Regions from separate parts of the Kribbella sp. NPDC059898 genome, predicted to be linked through region 1. Evidence: riboswitches for the same ligand, from Rfam matches in the RefSeq annotation. Region 1 holds a riboswitch; the other holds the start of a gene.

Evidence for each region. Region 1 has a riboswitch for S-adenosylmethionine ahead of ACFV9C_RS20570 (aminotransferase class V-fold PLP-dependent enzyme). Riboswitches for the same ligand answer to the same signal wherever they lie in the genome.
Region 2: linked by a shared signal. The riboswitch ahead of thrC (threonine synthase) and the one ahead of ACFV9C_RS20570 (aminotransferase class V-fold PLP-dependent enzyme) in region 1 are both predicted to bind S-adenosylmethionine.

Annotation. Positions count from the first base shown of each region.
Region 1 covers NZ_JBHWKR010000006.1:137,211-146,502, forward strand. Annotated here, with positions in the region: gene ACFV9C_RS20545 (alkaline phosphatase D family protein) at 1-475, shown strand, start outside; gene ACFV9C_RS20550 (maleylpyruvate isomerase family mycothiol-dependent enzyme) at 550-1,161, opposite strand; gene ACFV9C_RS20555 (disulfide bond formation protein DsbA) at 1,158-1,886, opposite strand; gene ACFV9C_RS20560 (LuxR C-terminal-related transcriptional regulator) at 1,935-3,722, opposite strand; gene ACFV9C_RS20565 (prolyl oligopeptidase family protein) at 3,760-5,808, shown strand; gene ACFV9C_RS20570 (aminotransferase class V-fold PLP-dependent enzyme) at 5,819-7,183, opposite strand; SAM riboswitch class IV at 7,201-7,314, opposite strand; gene ACFV9C_RS20575 (DinB family protein) at 7,411-7,926, shown strand; gene ACFV9C_RS20580 (DUF6351 family protein) at 7,991-9,292, shown strand, end outside.
Region 2 covers NZ_JBHWKR010000014.1:73,946-83,237, forward strand. Annotated here, with positions in the region: gene ACFV9C_RS34400 (mandelate racemase/muconate lactonizing enzyme family protein) at 1-770, shown strand, start outside; gene ACFV9C_RS34405 (dihydrodipicolinate synthase family protein) at 782-1,735, shown strand; gene ACFV9C_RS34410 (hypothetical protein) at 1,925-3,148, shown strand; gene ACFV9C_RS34415 (zinc-dependent alcohol dehydrogenase family protein) at 3,149-4,153, opposite strand; gene ACFV9C_RS34420 (ubiquitin-like small modifier protein 1) at 4,258-4,536, opposite strand; gene thrC (threonine synthase) at 4,533-5,798, opposite strand; SAM riboswitch class I at 5,812-5,953, opposite strand; gene ACFV9C_RS34430 (DNA-3-methyladenine glycosylase family protein) at 6,174-7,118, opposite strand; gene ACFV9C_RS34435 (Fic family protein) at 7,148-8,311, opposite strand; gene ACFV9C_RS34440 (hypothetical protein) at 8,423-8,890, shown strand; gene otsB (trehalose-phosphatase) at 8,856-9,292, opposite strand, start outside.

The DNA.
Region 1 (9,292 bases):
GGTGATCGCCAGCGACATGCCGCTCGGCCTGCTGGTGCCGGACGGCGACCTGATCGAAGCGGTCGCGAACGGTCTGCCGGGCGCGCCGGGCGGCCGCGAGCACGAGATCGCCTGGGTGCTGAGCCAGTTCAAGAAGCGCAAGGTGCGGAACGCGATCTGGCTGACCGCGGACGTGCACTACGCGGCCGCGCACCACTACGACCCGGCGCGGGCGGCGTTCACCGACTTCGACCCGTTCTGGGAGATCGTGGCCGGGCCGATCAACGCGGGCGCGTTCGGTCCCAACCAGCTCGACCCGACGTTCGGCCCGGAGGCGGTCTTCGTCAAGGCGGCCGACTTCCCGAGCCAGTCGCCGGCCAGCGGGAACCAGTTCTTCGGCCACACCCGGATCGACCCGCGGACCGGTGTCTTCTCGGTGTCGCTGCGGAACCTGTTCGGCACGGTGATCTGGAGCAAGGACATCAATCCGGCCTGACACGAGGCCCGTCGTACTCACCGTGCTCCGGCGCCTGTGCGGGATGCCGCCCACCGGAGCCGGTGGGTACGACGTCAGATCCCGGTGAGCTGGGGTACCACCACGGTCCGCCCGGTCATCCAGAGCAGCAGCGAGAGGACCGGGCCGCGGACCTCCGGCCCGGCGCCGACGCTCCAGTCGGCGTCGTCCGCGATCAGCCGGTGGCCGTCGTACGGCGTGGGCTTGAAGACCTTCGACAACCTGGTGCCGCGGCTGTCCCAGACCCGGGTCGCGGCGGCCGCGGCCACCTCCGGCGGTACGGGGAGCGAACGGCCGATCGGTACGGCGATGTCCTGGCCGTGGACGACGATGTCGATCAGGGTCTCGCGGGGCGTGACGCCGAGGTTGTGCCGGCGGGAGCCGACCATCGCGCGGATCTCCGCGATCAGGTGCTCGGTCGGCTGCGCGGCCTTGCCGTGGCCCGCGGCGTGGATCATCCGGTTCAGGCTGCCCGGGTACTTGAGGGCCAATCGGAGTGCGCCGCCGAGGGTCATCTGCTGCAGGGTGAGGTGGGCGGCGACGTCCCGTACGGTCCAGCCGTCGCAGAGCGAGCGGTGGGTCCAGTCGCCGGGCGTCAGCGTCGCCAGCAGGTCGGCCGTGCGTACCCGCTGTGTGTCGATCGCGGCCCAGAGTTCGTCGTCGTTCATCTCGACCCCTTCTTGTCCGGACGGTAGCGCACGTCGGGCGGTGTGGACCGCGTGCGTTTGAGCTCGAAGAAGTCCGGCGACCCGGCGAGCAGCCGTACCCCGTCGAACAGCCGCAGCGCGTCGTCGCCGCGCGGGACCGCGTTCAGCACCGGCCCGAAGAACGCCACGCCGTCGACGTGGACGACTGGTGTGCCGCCGTCGACGCCGACCGGGGCCGTCCCTTCGGCGTGGCTGCGCCGGAGCGCGTCGTCGTACTCGGTGCTGCCGGCCGCGGTCAGGAGCGCCTCCGGCAGACCGGTCTCGTGCAGTGCGTACCGGCAGGCCTCGCGGTACTCCGTCGGGGTCGGATACCGCCACTCGTCGAAGATCAGGTCGCCGAACGCGGCGTGCCACCGGCGGAAGGCGTCACGTCCGTGGGTCTCGACGATCGCGGTGGCCACTCGGGACGGCCCGGCGTGCTGGTCGTCCCTGCCCGGGTTGAGCATGCCGAGGCTCATCACGTGGTACCTGACGTCCAGGTCGCGGTGCTCCTCGACCTCGCGCAGCCAGCAGGCGACGATCCAGGTGTACGGGCAGATCGGGTCGATGTACAGGTCGACTCCGGGTGCCGTGGCGCCATCGGTGCGCGCTCGTTGTGTACGCCGGTTGAAGCCGGCCGCCGGCGTGCCGCCGGTCCGGTCGGCGAAGTAGGTCGAGGTGACCCGCTCCCAGAGGTCGTCCGTCATGCTCACACGGTCCACCTGCCGGGCGGCACGGCGCATCGTGCGAATTGCTCATTGTCTACTCATCCAGGCGGCGATCTGGGCCCGGTTGACGAACCCGAGCTTGGTCAGGATGTGCTGGACGTGGTTCTGCGCGGTCCGCTCGGAGATGACGAGGGCCGTCGCGATCTCCCGGTTGCTCATCCCGTCCGCGACCAGTCGCGCTACCTCGTCCTCGCGGCGGCTCAGCCTCGAGGGCTTCAGCCGCTCGACCCACGGCGTCATCCCCAGGGTCCTTGCCAACGGCAACGTCTCGGCGGCCAGCGCTCGAGCTCGTGCCGGGTCGCCGGCCCGTTCGTACACCTCGGCGAGCAGGCAGGCGGCCTCGACCGCGAAGCCGGGCGCCCCGACCGCGCGGCACATCCGGCCCGCCTCGGTCAGGTCCGCGACGGCGGCGTCCCAGTCCTCCAGGGCGGCCGCACAGATCCCGAGTGACAGCTCGACCGGTCCGAGAAAGTTCGTCCCGCCCGCGCCGCCGACGACGTACCGGCCACGGCGGCGGTCCAGCGCGGCACGCAGCCGGCGGACGTCGCCGGTCGCGCCGACCGCGGTGGCGACCCGCGCGGCGATTGCCTCCAGCAACAGTTCCGCCGCGCGCATCCGGGGCCAGGAGTCCGGCCCGCCGCAGCGCCGGTAGGCAGCGGCGGCCTCGTGGAGGCGCCCCGCGTCGGCGAGCACGAAGGCACGGAGCAGCCGCGCACCCAGGTCCCAGCGGACGTCCGTACCGAAGCGCCAGGCGTCCTGGGCGATCAGCTCGGCGGTGTGACCACGGTGGTGACCGAGAAGCATCTTGGTCGCGATCTCCGCACCGTGGGCGGCCGGATGGCCGATCTGCCGGAAGCCGTGCAGAGCCTCGTCGAGCAGTGCCTCCGCGTCATCGAAGTCCGCCCGCGCCAGGGCTAGCGACGTACGGGTCATCAGCACGTGCCAGCGGCCGTGCGGTTCGTCCAGGCGGGCAGCGCAGCTGTCGAGCCGGGCCGTCTCGGCAGCGATCGCCGACAGGTCACCGGCGTACCAGAGCGCGTCGACCCGCCAGAGGCGGCCGCGGAGCTCAACCTCGGCGCGGCCGGTCGACGTACCGAGGTCGATCATGCGGTCTGCGGCGTCCGTGAGTTCGTCCACGTCGTCGGGGCCGCTGGTGGCGAGCTGACGGGCGGTGAGGGCTTCGATGTCGGTGGGGGCTTCCCGGAGAGCTTCTTCACTGGTTGCGAGGGCCTCTGCTGTGCGGCCCAGGTACGTGGCGGCTTGACTCTGCCGGGCGAGCAACCGGACGGACCTGCCTCCGGCCAGCGCCTCAGTGCACCACTGGTGGATGTCGCCGTCCCAGGTGGATTGTCCGATCGGTTCCAGCGTCACTGCGGCTTCAGCCAGCAGCTCGAGGTCTTGCGACGTGCGGGCGTGCGCTACGGCGGCTGTGGTTGCCTCATGTGCTGTCTTGAGGTCACCTGACCGCACAGCTGCTCTGGCCAGCCGCAGCTGCAGTCGCGCACGCTTCGCTGGGTCCGTGGTGACAGCAACGGCTGCCGACCAGTGATGTACGTCGTCCAAGGCGTGTGCTGCCCGGCAGTACAGGTCAGCGCGGGTTACGAGGGGCAGTGCGGCCTCGGCTTCACGCCGTACGGCCTCGGTGGCGAACCAGGCCTCACCGGACTCCGGAGCGAGGACCAGGGCGCCAGACCGGACCTGTGCGTCGACCGCGGCGAGGAACTCGTCCGCGGGCAGGTCGACGAGTTGCCGGAGTACGTCGAGACGCACCCGCTCGCCGACCACCGCAGCCGCTCCCAGCAGGTCGTTGATCACACTCGCAGTGTGAGCGGCGATTGCATAGGTTGTCAGCATGAGCTACCCGGAGAGCCGCCGCGACGACGTGGTCGAGACGTTGCACGGGCACCAGATTGCCGACCCGTACCGCTGGCTGGAAGACCCTGACGCGCCCGAGACCCAGGACTGGGTGACCCGGCAGAACACCTACACCGAAGCCGAGCTGTCCGGCTACCCGGAGCGCCCGTGGTTCCAACGCACGATGGCCGCGATTCTTGCGCGCCCACGGGCCGGCGTACCGGCTAAGAAGGCCGGCTGGTACTTCGTCGGCCGCAACGACGGCACGCAGGCGCAGGACGTGATCTACGTGGCCGAGTCGCTCGACGAGCTGCTGTCCGGCGGCCGGGTGCTCATCGACCCGAACACACTGTCCGCGGACGGTACCGACTCGCTGGGGACGTTCACGGTCAGCCCGGACGGCAAGTACTTCGCGTACGGCATCAACGAGAGCGGCAGCGACTGGACGACGTTCCGGCTGCTCGACATCGCCACCGGCGCACAGGTGGACGACCTGGTGTCGGAGGCCAAGTTCAGCGAGGCGACCTGGCTCCCGGACAGTTCGGCGTACCTGTATCTGCACTACCCGACGAGCGGGCGCAGCGAGGGTACGGAGACCACGTCGCTGTCCGGCGGGCGGCTGATGATGCACCGGGTCGGTACGGCGCAGTCGGACGACGAGCTGGTGCTGAGCTTCCCGGGCCACGACCAGTACTTCCTGATGCCCGAGGTGTCCGACGACGACAAGTCCCTCGTCGTCCACATCACCGAGGGCACGGACCCCAGCACGCGGCTGTGGGTGTACCCGATCACCGGTGACGGGCTGGGCGAGCCGGCGAAGGTCGTGGACGAGTTCGCCGACGAGATCGCGTTCGTCCGGATGTCCGGCGACCGCCTGGTACTGCGGACCGACCGTGACGCGCCCCGTGGCCGGGTGGTGCTGTCGGACCTGGCCGGTACGTTCACCGACCTCATCCCGGAGAGCGACTCCACCCTCCAGGCAGTGCGTCCTACCGCGGACGGGCTCGCCACGCTGGCCTTGGTCGACGCCCAGTCGGTGCTGACGCTTTACGCGCTGGACGGTTCGGCCGCGCGCGTCGTCGACGTACCTGGTGGGGGAGTGGTCGGGTTCAACGCAGGACCGAAGTACGACGAGCTGTTCATCGGCCTGTCCACGACGACCGACCCCACGTTGTCGTACGTCGTGTCCACCGGTTCAGGCGCCGTACGCGCGCTGCCGGAGCTGGTCCGTGGTGCTGACGGCTTCACCCCGCCCGAGGTCACCGTGACGCGCCGCAACGGGCCCGTGCCGTACTTCTTGATCAGCCGGTCCGACCTGGGCTTCGACGAGCCGCGGCCGACCCTCATGTGGGGGTACGGCGGGTTCCGCATCCCCATCCAGGCCGACTACCGCCCAGGCTGGCCCGCATGGCTCGCGGCCGGGGGCGTACTGGTGATCGCGAACCTACGTGGCGGTGGTGAGTACGGGAGCGAGTGGCACGACGCAGGGCGGCTCAAGAACAAGCAGAACGTGTTCGACGACTTCATCGCTGTCGCCGAGGACCTGCAAGCCACCGGTGTGACCACACCAGCCCAGCTTGCTATCCACGGTCGTAGCAACGGTGGCCTGCTCGTCGGAGCTGTCATGACGCAGCGGCCGGACCTGTTCGCAGTCGCACTGCCCGGTGTGGGCGTGCTGGACATGCTGCGGTTCCACCTGTTCACAGTGGGAGCGGCCTGGGCGTCCGACTACGGCCTGCCCAGTGACCCGGAGCAGTTCGAGGACTTGCTGGCCTACTCGCCACTGCATCGCGTCAGCGACGGTACGGCGTACCCGGCGACTCTTGTGGTCACGGGCGATCACGACGACCGCGTCGTACCGCTGCACAGTCACAAGTTCATCGCTGCGCTGCAGCACGCCCAGTCCGGTCCGCGGCCGGTCTTGACCCGGGTGGAGGTCAACACCGGCCATGGCTTCGGCAAACCTGCCGCGATGGTCGCGTCGGAGTGGGCGGACCTACTGGCGTTCGCTGCTCACCATGTAGGTCTCGTACCTCCTGAGCAGTAGGAGGGCTCCTTCACCAGATCCGCGGTGCGTGGAGATCGCGGGGATCGTCGGCGGGCTGACAGCCGTGGGCGCTCTCCGTGTACTCCGTGCGCGGCCCGGACGTGGCCAGCGTGCGTACGGCGTTGACGAGCCGGTCCACGTGCTCCCGGGTCGTCCCGAGGCCGAGGCTGGCGCGGACCGCCGTACCGTGCTCCGGGCTGTTCGCGAGTAGGTGACCGACCAGGGGGTGCGCGCAGAACTTCCCGTCCCGGACGCCGATGCCGTACTCGGCGCTCAGCGCGGCGGACACCAGCGTCGACGTCAGACCGTCGATCGTGAAGCACACGGTGCCGACCCGGTCCGCGTCCTCGCCGAAGATCGAGTACGTCGTGACGGCGTCGAGCTGGGCGAGACCGGTACGCAGCCGGGCCAGCAGGCTGCGCTCGTGCTGCTCGATCGCGTCGCGGTGCTTGGTGATCGCGGCGCAGGCGCTCGCCAGGGCGATGGCGCCGATGACGTTCGGGGAGCCGCCCTCGTGCCGCGCCGGGCCGGTCGACCAGACCACGGTGTCGCTGGTCACGGCGTGCGTCGCGCCGCCGCCGTACAGGTACGGGTCGGCCGCGTCGAGCCAGTCGGAGCGGCCGATCAGCGCGCCGGCGCCGTACGGGGCGTAGAGCTTGTGGCCGGACAGTGCGACCCAGTCGACGTCCAGGGTGGCGATGTCCACCGGACGGTGCGGGGCGAGTTGCGCCGCGTCCAGGCAGACCCGGGCGCCGTGCGCCTTGGCCACCTTGGCGATCTCGGCGATCGGGAAGATCTCACCGGTCACGTTCGAGGCGCCGGTGATCACCACCAGCCGCGGACCCTCGGGCGCGTTGCGGAGCGCGTCGGCGACCTTCGTGACGGCCTCGCTCTGGCTGGCCGGAGCCTTGAGCCGGACGGTTCGCTCGGCCGGCCAGGGCAGCAGCGCGGCGTGGTGCTCGGACTCGAACACGATCACGGTCGCGTCCTGCGGTACGGCGTTCGCGAGCAGGTTGAGCGCGTCGGTGGTCTGGCGGGTGAAGATCACCTGGTCCGTGCGGCGGGCGCCGACAAAGGCGTGCACCTCGGCGCGGGCTCGCTCGTACCACTGGGTCGTGATCCGGGAGGCGTACCCGTTGCCGCGGTGCACCGAGGCGTACGACGGCAGCGCCGCCTCGACGCTGGCGCGCACGGACTCCAGACACGGGGCGCTCGCGCCGTGGTCGAAGTTCGCGTAGTCGGTGACCCGGCCGTCGGCCAGCGGAACCAGCAGGTCGGAGCCGACGGTCGCGGGGATGTTGCCGGCGAGCTGCCGCTTGCCGGCCGGCCGCGGGGTGGTGGTGCCGGCCGGTTCGAGAATGGACAGGATCGACATGGATCTGCTCCCAGGAAAGTCCGCGCTTGCCGAACGGGGTATCCGCACGGCCTGGTCTTCACCCGGGGCACCCCACCGCGGAGGAGGGTTGCCGGCCAGCGAGCCGGGGCTTGTCGCTGGCACTCATGACCTACCGAGAACGGTAACGAACGGGACACGGACTCCGCCAGTGCGAATCTCATGTGATGAGATGACTGAACACATCGTGGGACGACGTGAGGATGGCAATGACCTGGACTGCCCCTGCGGTCGAGCGGCCGGACGGCTCGCTGACGGCACCGGAACGCGAACTGCTGCAAGGATATCTGGACTTCTACCGCAGCACCTTGCTGGTGAAATGTGCCGGGCTGACCGCGGAACAGCTGGCCGAGCGGCCGTCGCCGCCGTCGAACCTCTCGCTGCTCGGCCTGATCCGGCACCTCACGAAGGTCGAGCGGATCTGGTTCCGGATCCACTTCGCCGACGAGCCGGCCGAGCCGCTGTTCGCGCCCGAGCTCGGCAAGGACGCCGACTTCGAGCGGATCGACCCGGCCGACGCGCAGACGGCGTACGACGGGCTGATCGCCGAGTGGAAGCTGTCCGACGAGGCCGCCGCCGGGCGCTCGCTCGACGACCGGTTCACGTTCGGCGGGACCGAGTCGTCGTTGCGGATGATCTACATCCACCTGATCGGGGAGTACGCGCGGCACTGCGGGCATGCCGACCTGGTTCGCGAGCAACTGGACGGTACGACCGGGGCCTGAAGTGCCTGGAAACCGATTGCCGCGAGCCCTTCCGGCCTCGGACCTGCTGTGATCGACTCATCACATGAAGCGACCAGCCGCCCTCGTGGCCCTTCTGACAGCGATGTTCACCGCCGTGCTGGTGACGCCCGCCGGCGCCGCCTCCGACGTACGGATCGAGGTCCTGTCCACACCCCGCGCCGACATGGTCAGCGACGGCAACGTGCTGCTCGGGATCACCGGGCGGCACCTGGACGACCTGAAGATCCGGCTGAACGGGAAGGACGTCAGTAGCGCGTTCACCCGGCAGCAGGACCGCCTGATCGGCGTCGTCCAAGGCCTCACCGACGGATCCAACACGGTCACGGCCGCCTCGTCGCGGCTCGTGATCACCAACCATCCACGCAGCGGTCCGCTCCTCGCCGGCCCGCACGAGACGCCGTACGTCTGCGGTACGGCGGACTTCGTGACGCTCGCCAAGGTCAAGCTCGGTCCGCCCTCCGACGCGAACTGCACGGTGCCGACCCGCGTCGACTACCTGTACCGCTCGACCGTCGACCGCTCGCTGAAGGTGCTGCCCGCGACGAAGCCGGCCGACCTCGCGACCACGACCACCTCGGACGGCCGCACGGTGCCGTACATCGTCAGGGTCGAGACCGGCGTCATCAACCGGTCGATCTACGAGTACGCCGTACTCAACGATCCCGCGGGCGGTGAGCCGAGCGTCGTGAAGGCGCCGAGTGGGTGGAACGGCCGACTGGTCTACACGTTCGGCGGCGGCTGCCCCGGCGGGTGGTACCAGCAGGGGAGCGGCACGGGCGGCATCAACGACGACGTACTGCTCGGGCAGGGGTACGCCGTCGCGTCGTCGAGCCTGAACGTCTTCGGCATCAACTGCAACGGTGTGCTCGCCGCCGAGACCATGTCGATGACGCGGGAGCACATCCTGGAGACGATCGGCGTTCCGCGGCAGACGATCGGCTGGGGCTGCTCCGGTGGTTCGTACCAGGTCTTCCAGATCGCCGACGACTACCCGGGGCTGCTGGACGGGATCGTGGCGTCCTGCGTGTTCCCGGAGGTCGGGTTCGCGACGCTGCACACGATCACCGACGCGCTGCTGCTCGACCACTACTTCCGGTCCGCGACCGGCTGGACCGACGAACAGAAGCGGGCCGCTGCGGGCTTCGGCAAGGTCGGCACGATCGCCAACCTGGCCGGCGCCGGCCGCCGGATCGACCCGCGGGTCTATTGCCCTGCGCAACTACCGGTCGAGGACCGGTACGACCCGGTGACGAACCCTCAGGGTGCGCGTTGCGACGTGTACGACCACCAGGTCAACATCTGGGGCAAGGATCCGCGCACCGGCGCCGCCCGGCGGCCGCTGGAC
Region 2 (9,292 bases), on a different contig from region 1:
CCGGCCTCGACATCGCGCTCTTCGACCTCGCGGGACGCCTCAGCGGCTGGCCCGTGCACGCCCTGCTCGGCGGCAGCGTCCGGGACCGTGTGCAGACCACCTGGGTCGTCGGCCTCGGCACGCTCGACGAGATGGCCGCCGAGGCCGCGGAGTACGCCGGCCGCGGGTTCACGCACCTGAAGGTGAAGGGCGGCCACGACCCCGCGAAGGACCTCGAGCTGATCCGCGCGGTCCGCGCCGCGATCCCCGCCGACGCCGAGCTCTGCCTGGACGCCAACGAGGGGTACGACGCGACCACCGCGCTCCCGTACCTCGCGAAGATGAGCGCCGCCGGCCTCACGCTCCTCGAACAGCCGCTCCCCCGCTGGGACCTCGCCGGGCTGGTCCGCCTCCGCGACCGCCTCGACGTACGGGTGATGGTCGACGAGAGCATGCACTCGCTGCACGACGCGCTGGAGATCGCCCGCCGCGGCGCCGCCGACGTACTGAACATCAAGATCCTGAAGGTCGGCGGCCTGCACCGCGCGCTGCAGATCGCCGCGGTCGCCGAGGCGGCCGGGCTCGCGGTGAAGGTAGGCTCGATGCCGGAGCTGGGCGTCGCCACGCTGGCCGCCGTCCACCTGGCCGCCGCCGTGCCGGGCGCCACCGTCGCAGCGGATCTGGTGGGTCCGCTGATGGTCGACGAGGACCCGCTGGCCCCGACCGTGTTCGCCGACTGCGACGGCTGGATCGACGTACCCAAGCGCCCCGGTCTCGGCCACGACGTCTGAGAGGTCATCTGATGCATCCGCTCGTAGAACGCCTTCGCGGCACCCTCCTCCCCGCGGTCGTCACGCCGATGGACCCCGACGGGGTCGTCGCGTACGACGCCTTGTCCGCGTACGCCGTGACGCTGACGAGGCACGCGATCGGCGGGGTCGCTGTCTGGGCACACACCGGCCGCGGACTGTACCTGTCGCCCGGTGATCGGGTGAAGGTGCTCGAGACGTGGCGGGCCGCGACCGACGTACCGATCGTGGCGGGGGTCGGCGTACCGAAATCCGCCGACGCGCAGACGTTGCGGGAGGCGGCGGACGCGACCGTCGAGATGGCGCGGGCCGCGGCGGCGGGCGGGGCCGACGCGGTGATGGTGTACCCGTTGGCCGGGTTCAACGAGGTCGCGGACGGGCACGCGCAGGCGGTCGCGCTGCACGAGCGGGTCACGGCGGAGAGCGGGCTGCCGCTGGTCGGGTTCTACCTGCACGGCGAGGCCGGCGGGTATCCGTACTCACCTGACCTGATCCGGGACCTGCTGTCGCTGGACGCGATGCTCGGCGTGAAGACCGCCACGCTGGACCGGGCGATCGGCTGCCAGGACGCGATCTGGGCCGGCCGCGGTACCGGGAAGCTGCTGATCACCGGCGAGGACCGGATGTACGGCCCGTCGTTCATGTGGGGCGCCGACACCGCGCTCGTCGGGATCGCGTCCGCACAGGTCGAGCTGTCGGCCGCCGTACTGCGGGCCTGGACGGCCGGCGAGCACGCGGAGTTCCTGGCCGCGTCGGACCGGCTGGACCGGTTCGCGGCGGCGACGTTCTACGCGCCGATCGAGGGGTACGTGCAACGGATGCTCTGGGCGGCCGAGTGGGAGGGGCTGGTACCGGCCGCGGCCGCGCACGATCCGTACGGGCCGACGCTCCCGCCGGGCGAGCGTGAGCTGGTGATCCGCTGCTTGCGGGAGCTGCAGGGGCAGTGAGGTGGCGCGCTCCCTCCTTCGCTCCACCACACCGACGCTCCCTGGATCCGCCTCAGGGGGTGGCGGTAATTGTGGTCTTGACCGAAACTAGGAGAGTACCGGCCGGACGTCAAGATCTCAGGCCCGTGCTGCGCTATTCTGCGTGGTGAGAGGACTTGAGGGCCAGACCAGAAGTCGTCGGAGGCTGCCGTGGGGATCTGCGTCGGGGTCGTCGGCCCGGAGGACCTGGTCCAGCGGGTGACCGCGGTCGGCGCCCCGAGCGGTACGACGCTGGTCCCGCTCCCGTACCGGCACGAGACCGAGGCGGTCGACCTGGTCCGGCAGGCGCACGGTGACGTCGACGCGTTCCTGTTCACCGGGGTCGTCCCGTACACGATCGCCACCGAGGCCGGCGCGGTCGACCGGCCGGCGATGTACGTCTCGTACGACGGCGCGACGCTGCTCCGGGCGCTGGTCGAGCTGCTCCGGCTCGGGCACAACGTCACGCAGTTCTCGATCGACACGCTCCGGCGTTCCGAAGTACTGGAGACGCTGATCGAGGCGAAGCTGCCGACGGACCGGATCCACGTGCTGCCGTACCGGCCCGGGCTGACCTCGGACGACATCGTCGAGTTCCACCGGAACGCGCGGGCGAAGCACGACACGAAGGTCGCGATCAGCTGTCTCGGGTCGGCGTTCCACCTGATCGAGAACGAGATGCCCTCGGTCCGGCTCGCCCCGTCGAGGTACTCGATCCGCTCGACGCTGCAGGCGCTCGTACTGACGACCACCGGCCAGCACGTCGGCGACGCGCAGGTCGCGCTCGGCGTCATCGACCTCCCGGAGCCGGACGACGCGCTCGCCGCCGACCTGATCACGCTCGGCGGCAGCCTCGCCGCCCTCCCCGACGGCCGGCACCTCGTCGTCACCACACGCGGCCTGCTCGAGCAGGCGACGGAGCAGTTCTCCCGCATGCCCTTGCTGGATCACCTGGCCGCGCGACACAGCACGGCGTACGTCGGGTTCGGCATCGGCCGCACCGCCGCGGAGGCTGAGGCCCTGGCCCGCCGCGCGGTCGGCCGGGCCGCGTCGATCGGCACCGTCGCGGGCGTGGTGTCGATGTCCGACGACGTCGAGATCGTCATCGAGCCCACCGGCGACCAGCCCGCCACCATCCGCGGCACCGAAAGCCTCCCGCTGCTCGCCCGCCGCGTCGGCCTCAACACCCAAACCCTCGCCCGCATGCGAGAACTGACCGCCACCCTCCCCGACGGCCTCACCACCCAGGACGTCGCCGACCACCTGGCCGTCCAGCTCCGCACCGCCCGCCGAGTCCTCAAACGCCTCGAACGAGCCGGCCTGGCCGCCCCCACCGGCACCCAGCAACACGGCCGCACCGGCCGCCCACCCACCGTCTACCTGATCCGCCTGTAGCTACGGGGTGATGACGGTGACGCCGGCGGGGGTGCCGGTGGAGAGGGCTGCCAGGGCGGCTGGGGTTTCTTCGAGGGTGATGGTGCGGGTGATCAGGCGGCCGGGGTTGAGGTTGCCGGTGGCAACTAGGTTGAGCATTTCGGGGTAGGCGTGGGCGGGCATGCCGTGGCTGCCGAGCCAGGAGAGTTCCTGGCCGATCAGGCGGGCTACGTCGAGGTTCACGCCGGCGGGAAGGAGGCCGATCTGGACGTGGCGGCCTCGGGGGCGGAGAGCCCGCAGGGCTTGCTGGACGATGTCGCTGGAGCCCAGCGCGTCGATGGTGACGTGCGGGCGACCGACTTCGGTGAGGTCTGCAGGAGGTTGGAGGGTGTGGGTGGCGCCGTAGGTGCGGGCCAGGGTGAGGGCGTCGGGGTTGGTGTCGATGGCGGTGACCTCGGCGCCCAGGGCGGTGGCGATCATCACCGCGGAGAGGCCTACGCCGCCGCAGCCGAAGACGGCTACGTGTTCGCCGGCGGTTACCTGGGCGACCTGGTGGACGGCGCGGAACGACGTGGCGAAGCGGCAGCCGAGGCCCGCGGCGGTGGCGAAGTCCATGTCGTCGGGGAGCCGGACCAGGTTCACCTCGGCGTACGGTACGGCGACGTACTCGGCGAACGAACCCCAGTAGTTGAACCCCGGCTGCAGCTGGTTCGGGCAGACCTGCTGATTACCTTCGAGGCACTGCTCGCACGTCCCGCACGCGCAGATGAACGGCGTCGTCACCCGATCCCCGACCACCCACCCGGACACCCCGGCCCCGACCGCGGCGATCGTCCCCGCCAACTCGTGCCCGGGCACATGCGGCAACACGATGTCCGGGTCGTGCCCCATCCACCCGTGCCAGTCACTCCGGCACAACCCGGTGGCCTCGACCTTCAGTACAACCGCCCCGGCCTCCGGCTCCGGCCGCGGAACATCTCGTACGACGGGCACAACGCCGTACGCCTCAACCACAACCCCACGCATCCCCGAATCCTAAGCCGCCCCCGACTCGTGGCGATTGGTTCCTGCCCCGAACCGCGAGTCGTGGATTTCAGCGCCAAAACCCACGACTCAACGCCGGGTCTGAATCAGCAGCCGCCGGCGACGGCGGGGATGATGGAGATCTGGCCGCCGTCCTTGATTGTGGTTTGGAGGCCTTCGGCGAAGCGGACGTCGTCGTCGTCGACGTACACGTTGACGAAGCGGCGGAGTTCGCCGGACTCGTCGAGGACGCGGCCCTTGATACCGGGGTACGACGTGTCGAGCGAGTCGAGTACCTCGGTCAGCGTGCCGCCCTCGGCGGAGACCTCAGAGGCGCCCTGGGTGTAGGGCCGCAGGATGGTCGGGACGCGCACACTCACACTCACTGCAGGCCTGCCTTCACAAAGGCGTCGTACGACGCGGGAATGGTCACCTTGGGGCCGACCCGGTCGGCCACGGCGTCGAGCGTCTTCAGCCCGTCGCCGGAGTTGATGATCACCGTCTCGGCCTCGGGGTCGAGCTGCCCGGTGGCGATCAGCTTCTTCAGCGTCGCGACCGTCACCCCGCCCGCGGTCTCGGCGAAGATGCCCTCGGTCCGGGCCAGCAACTGGATGCCGTCGACGACCTCGTCGTCGCTGACGTCCTCGATCGCGCCACCGGTACGGCGGGCCACGTCCAGCACGTACGGCCCGTCCGCCGGGTTCCCGATCGCCAGAGACTTCGCGATCGTGTCCGGCTTCACCGGCTTCACCACGTCGTGCCCGTCGCGGAACGCCTGCGCCACCGGGGAGCACCCGGTCGCCTGCGCGCCGTACACCTTGTAGTCCGTGGCGTCGACGAGCCCGAGCTTGCCGAGCTCGGTGAAGCCCTTGTCGATCTTGGTCAGCTGGGAGCCGGACGCGACCGGGATCACGATCTGCTGCGGCAACCGCCAGCCGAGCTGCTCGGCGATCTCGAAGGCGAGCGTCTTGGAGCCTTCGGAGTAGTACGGGCGGACGTTGACGTTGACGAACGCCCAGCCTTCCTCCTCGCCGGCGATCTCGGAGGCGAGCTTGTTCACGTCGTCGTAGTTACCGTCGACCGCGACCAGCGTGCCGCCGTACACGGCGGTGGTGATGATCTTGGGGCGCTCGAGGTCCTTCGGGATGAAGACCACGGAGCGGATGCCGGCCCGGGCGGCGGCCGCTGCGACGGCGTTCGCGAGGTTGCCGGTGGACGGGCAGGCGAAGACCTTCATGCCGAGCTCGCGGGTCGCGCTCAACGCGCTCGCCACGACCCGGTCCTTGAAGGAGTGCGTCGGGTTGCCGGAGTCGTCCTTCACCCACAGCTTGCGCAGGCCGAGCTCACGGGCCAGGTTCTGCGCGTCGACGAGCCGGGTGTAGCCGGGCTCGGTGTTCGGGAAGCTCGCCACGTCCACCGGGACGGGGAGCAGCGGCTGGTAGCGCCAGATGTTCTTCGGGCCGGCCTCGATCTGCTCGCGGGTGATGGTCGGGTACTCGTACCCGACCTCCAGCGGGCCGAAGCACTCCATACAGGCGTAGAACGGGCCCAGCGGGGACTTCGCGCCGCAGGCGCGACAGCTGAGGTGCGTACCGTTGCCAAAGGCACCTTCACGGAGGGTGTGGGTACCGGCGGCGGTCAGGCTCATGAGTGAGGTTCCCCTCTCATCTTCCCCGGAACCGGATCTCGGCACGGGACGGATTTGGCACCGTTCCCTCGCGGAGGTGACCCCGGACGGGGGCTCCACGGGGAGGGTTGCCGGGACATCAACGGGCCGTTTCCCTCAGTCCCTCTGGATGAGCTCCCCCGAGATTACCCAATCGGGTCCATATTGTGTCCTGTGATCCCACCATTCGAGATGCGCGATCTCACCCCCGACCCGGATCTCCAGGCCACCACAATCCGCCCGCCGACCGGCCGCTGAGCGGGGCGCCACGCCTCCCGCCGCGATTGTGATGGCCTGGGCATCCGCACCCACTCCCAACCACTGGTGGACGGCCGGTAGGTGGTGGGGGCGGTGTGGCTACAGCCGGTGGGTGGCGCCTGGGGTGTGGGTGGGGAGGGATTTGCGGGGGCCGAAGCGGGGGTGGCCGGGGCCGGCGAGTTCGAGGAGGCGTTGGACGCGGAAGCGGTGGCCGCGGTACGGCTCGATCAGTTCGGCGCAGCCGTCGTCGTCCAGTTCCTCGCCGATCAGCGCGTACGACACGTTCCGGGACACGTGGTAGTCCGCGAACGAGAACGCGTCCGCATCCCCGTGCGCCCGCTGCCGTACCTCGGCCGCCGTCCACACGCCCACCCCGGGCAGCGACCGCAACCGCCGTTCGATCTCGGCACCGTCGGTCAGCTCGAGCGTCCGCTCCAACGCCGACGCCCGGGACGCCGCCGTCAGCACCACCCGCGACCGCCGGCTCTCGACGCCCGCCCGCAGGTACTGCCACGACGGGATCAGCCGCCACTCCTCCGGCGACGGCGGCACCATCAGCACCCGGTTGCCCTGCTCACGAGGCCCCGGCGCGGGCTCGCCGTACTCGCGCAGCAGCAACCGCCACGCGCGGAACGCCTCCTTGCCGGTCACCACCTGCTCGATCCCCGCCGCCGCCATCGCCTCGAACACCGCCCGCGACCGCGGCACCCGCACATGCGGGAACCGCCGCGCCGCGTCCACCAACGCCCGATGCGCCGGCAGCGGCTCGAACCCGTCCCAACTGTCCCGCTCCCCCAGCAACTCCGGCACACCGTCCAACGCCCACGCGGCCCCCGGTCCCCACGCCTCCGCCTCGACAGTCCCGGCGTACGGCGTCAACCGCAACAGCACCGGCCCGTCCGGCGTCCGCGTCGCCCGCCACACGGTCCGCCGCCCCGCATCGAACACGTACGCCGGATCACCCGGCCCCTTCCGCAACCCACCAATCACCGAATGCGGATCCACCACCCGCCCCGGACGCCAAACCCGCACCACCGAACTCACCCACCAAGTCTTACCCACCCCACCGACAACTAGTTGACGGTGGGTACGGGGGCAGCGAGATGTTGCTTCATCCACGGGTACGGATCAGCCAGCGGCTCCCGGTTCGCGAGCGCCGCTTGGACCATCAGCGTCAGCCGACCACCCATGACGTAATGCCGTCCCTTGGTCTCTCCGACGGCCTGCAAGAGTTGGAGTTCTGTGGCCATCGCCAGGTCACGCGATGCCGTCCGCTCCTCGATCCCGGCCCGACGCACGTAGGTGGAGCGGCGTATCCGAAACCCCAGGGAGGCATCGAACAGTTCGTCCGCAACCCGCTCCGGCAAGCCGAACTCGTCGATCACCTCGTCGAACAGCTGCCACAGCTTGCCGGCTTCGCGATAGCGACGACGGACCGTCTGCGCCTGGATGTGATGCGCGCGGAGGTTGAACTTCACCCACAGCGCAGCCGACCGATCGGGATGCCAGGCGCCGACACCGGTCGCAGCGAGGACGCGGTAGTAGTCGTCGGTATTGCTCCCCAACCACTCCTCGATACTCGAGAACGCCGGCTCGCCGATCCCGCCCCTCGACAGCACAAGAGTCTGCAGCGCTCTCGCCATGCGCCCGTTCCCGTCCCGGAAGGGATGAATCATCACGAGGTTCAGGTGTGCCATCGCGGCACGAACAAGGGGATCGGTCGACGCGTCCCCGGCGAGGTCGGCCATGAGTTCACCGACCAGCGCCGGTACTTCGTCCGCGAGCGGACCTTCGTAGACGTTCTCACCGGTCGTCTCGTCGTGGACGTAGACGGCGCCTGGCCGATAGCTGCCCGGGCTCTTGGTGAGGTCGTGGCTGAGCATCATGAAGTGCATACTGCGGACCACGGAGGCGTCGAGCCGGAAGTCCGCGTCCTTCGCCATCGCCAGCACGTACCCCAACGCCTGCCGATATCCGCGAATCTCGGCGAAGGTACGCTCGTCCGCACTGAGCGCTTCCTCGTCGTCCAGGGCTGCCGCCGCGTCGTCCAGCGCTACGTCGTACCCCTCGATGCTGTTGGAGCCCTGGATCGCGCGCGCCAGCATGCTCCGCCGCAGCCCGCCCGCCCATCGCCGAGGCACGCGCAGAACGTCCGCGAGCTCGGAGCGGTAGGCGTAGATCTGCTCCAGGACCGCTTGGTCCTCCAGGTCGGGATCGGGGGTGCCGAAGATCGTCATCGCAGGATGTCCTAATGTCTTAATTCTTAGGACACAAGCGTACCTCCGTGTCCCGATGATTGCGACATCGAGACACAGACAAGCGCCCTTCGACGTCTCATACTGATCCCCATGACCGCCTGGCAGTGGGTGAAGGTTGTCGGGAACTTTCTTAATCTGTCGACGTTCGTGGGGGTGTTGGTCGGTGTGCTCGGGCGGGTGCGGTTCAGTCGGGGGCCGCGGGGGTTGGTCTTTGCGAACGGGTACAGGCTGGGGTTTCCGGTGGCGGGGGCGTTCACGATCGGGAATGTGGTTCTGAGCAAGAACGGGCGGGAGTACTTCGACGACGCGGCGCTGGTGCGGCATGAGGAGCGGCATTCTTGGCAGTACTTCTGCCTGTTCGGCCTGCCGATGCTGCCGTTGTACGTCGTCGGCGTGGTGATCTCGTTCCTGCTGACCGGCGACCCGGCGTCGCGGAACCCGTTCGAGCGGCTCGCGAGCCTGAAGGACGGTGGGTACGTCGAACACCCGATCCAGCCGATCGGGAAGACCGTGACGCAGGCGTTCAGCGTGCTGCGATCGCGTCCGAAAGGGCCGTGAGGACGGTCACCACGCCGCTCGGGTCGTCGACGACGATGTCCGCGGCGTCGATCAGCTCGGTCGCGTTCGAGGACCGGGTGGCGAGCAGTACGGCGGGCAGCCCGTCGGCACGTCGCGCCTGGATCGCGCGGTACGCGGCCAGGTCGCCCAGGTCGTCACCGGCGTACAGGACCGACCGGGCGGCGGTGGAGTCGAGCAGGCTGTTGATCGCGACGCCCTTGTCGATCCCGGGCGGGCGCAGTTCGAGGACCAGGTTGCCGGGCTCCAGCCGCAGCTCGGTCTCCTCGGCGAGCGCGGTCAGCGGCCCACGCAGTACCTCGAAGGCCCCGGCGGGATCCGCCAGCCGGCGGGTGTGCACGGCGAGCGAGCTGTCCTTGTCCTCGACGAACGCATCCGGTACGC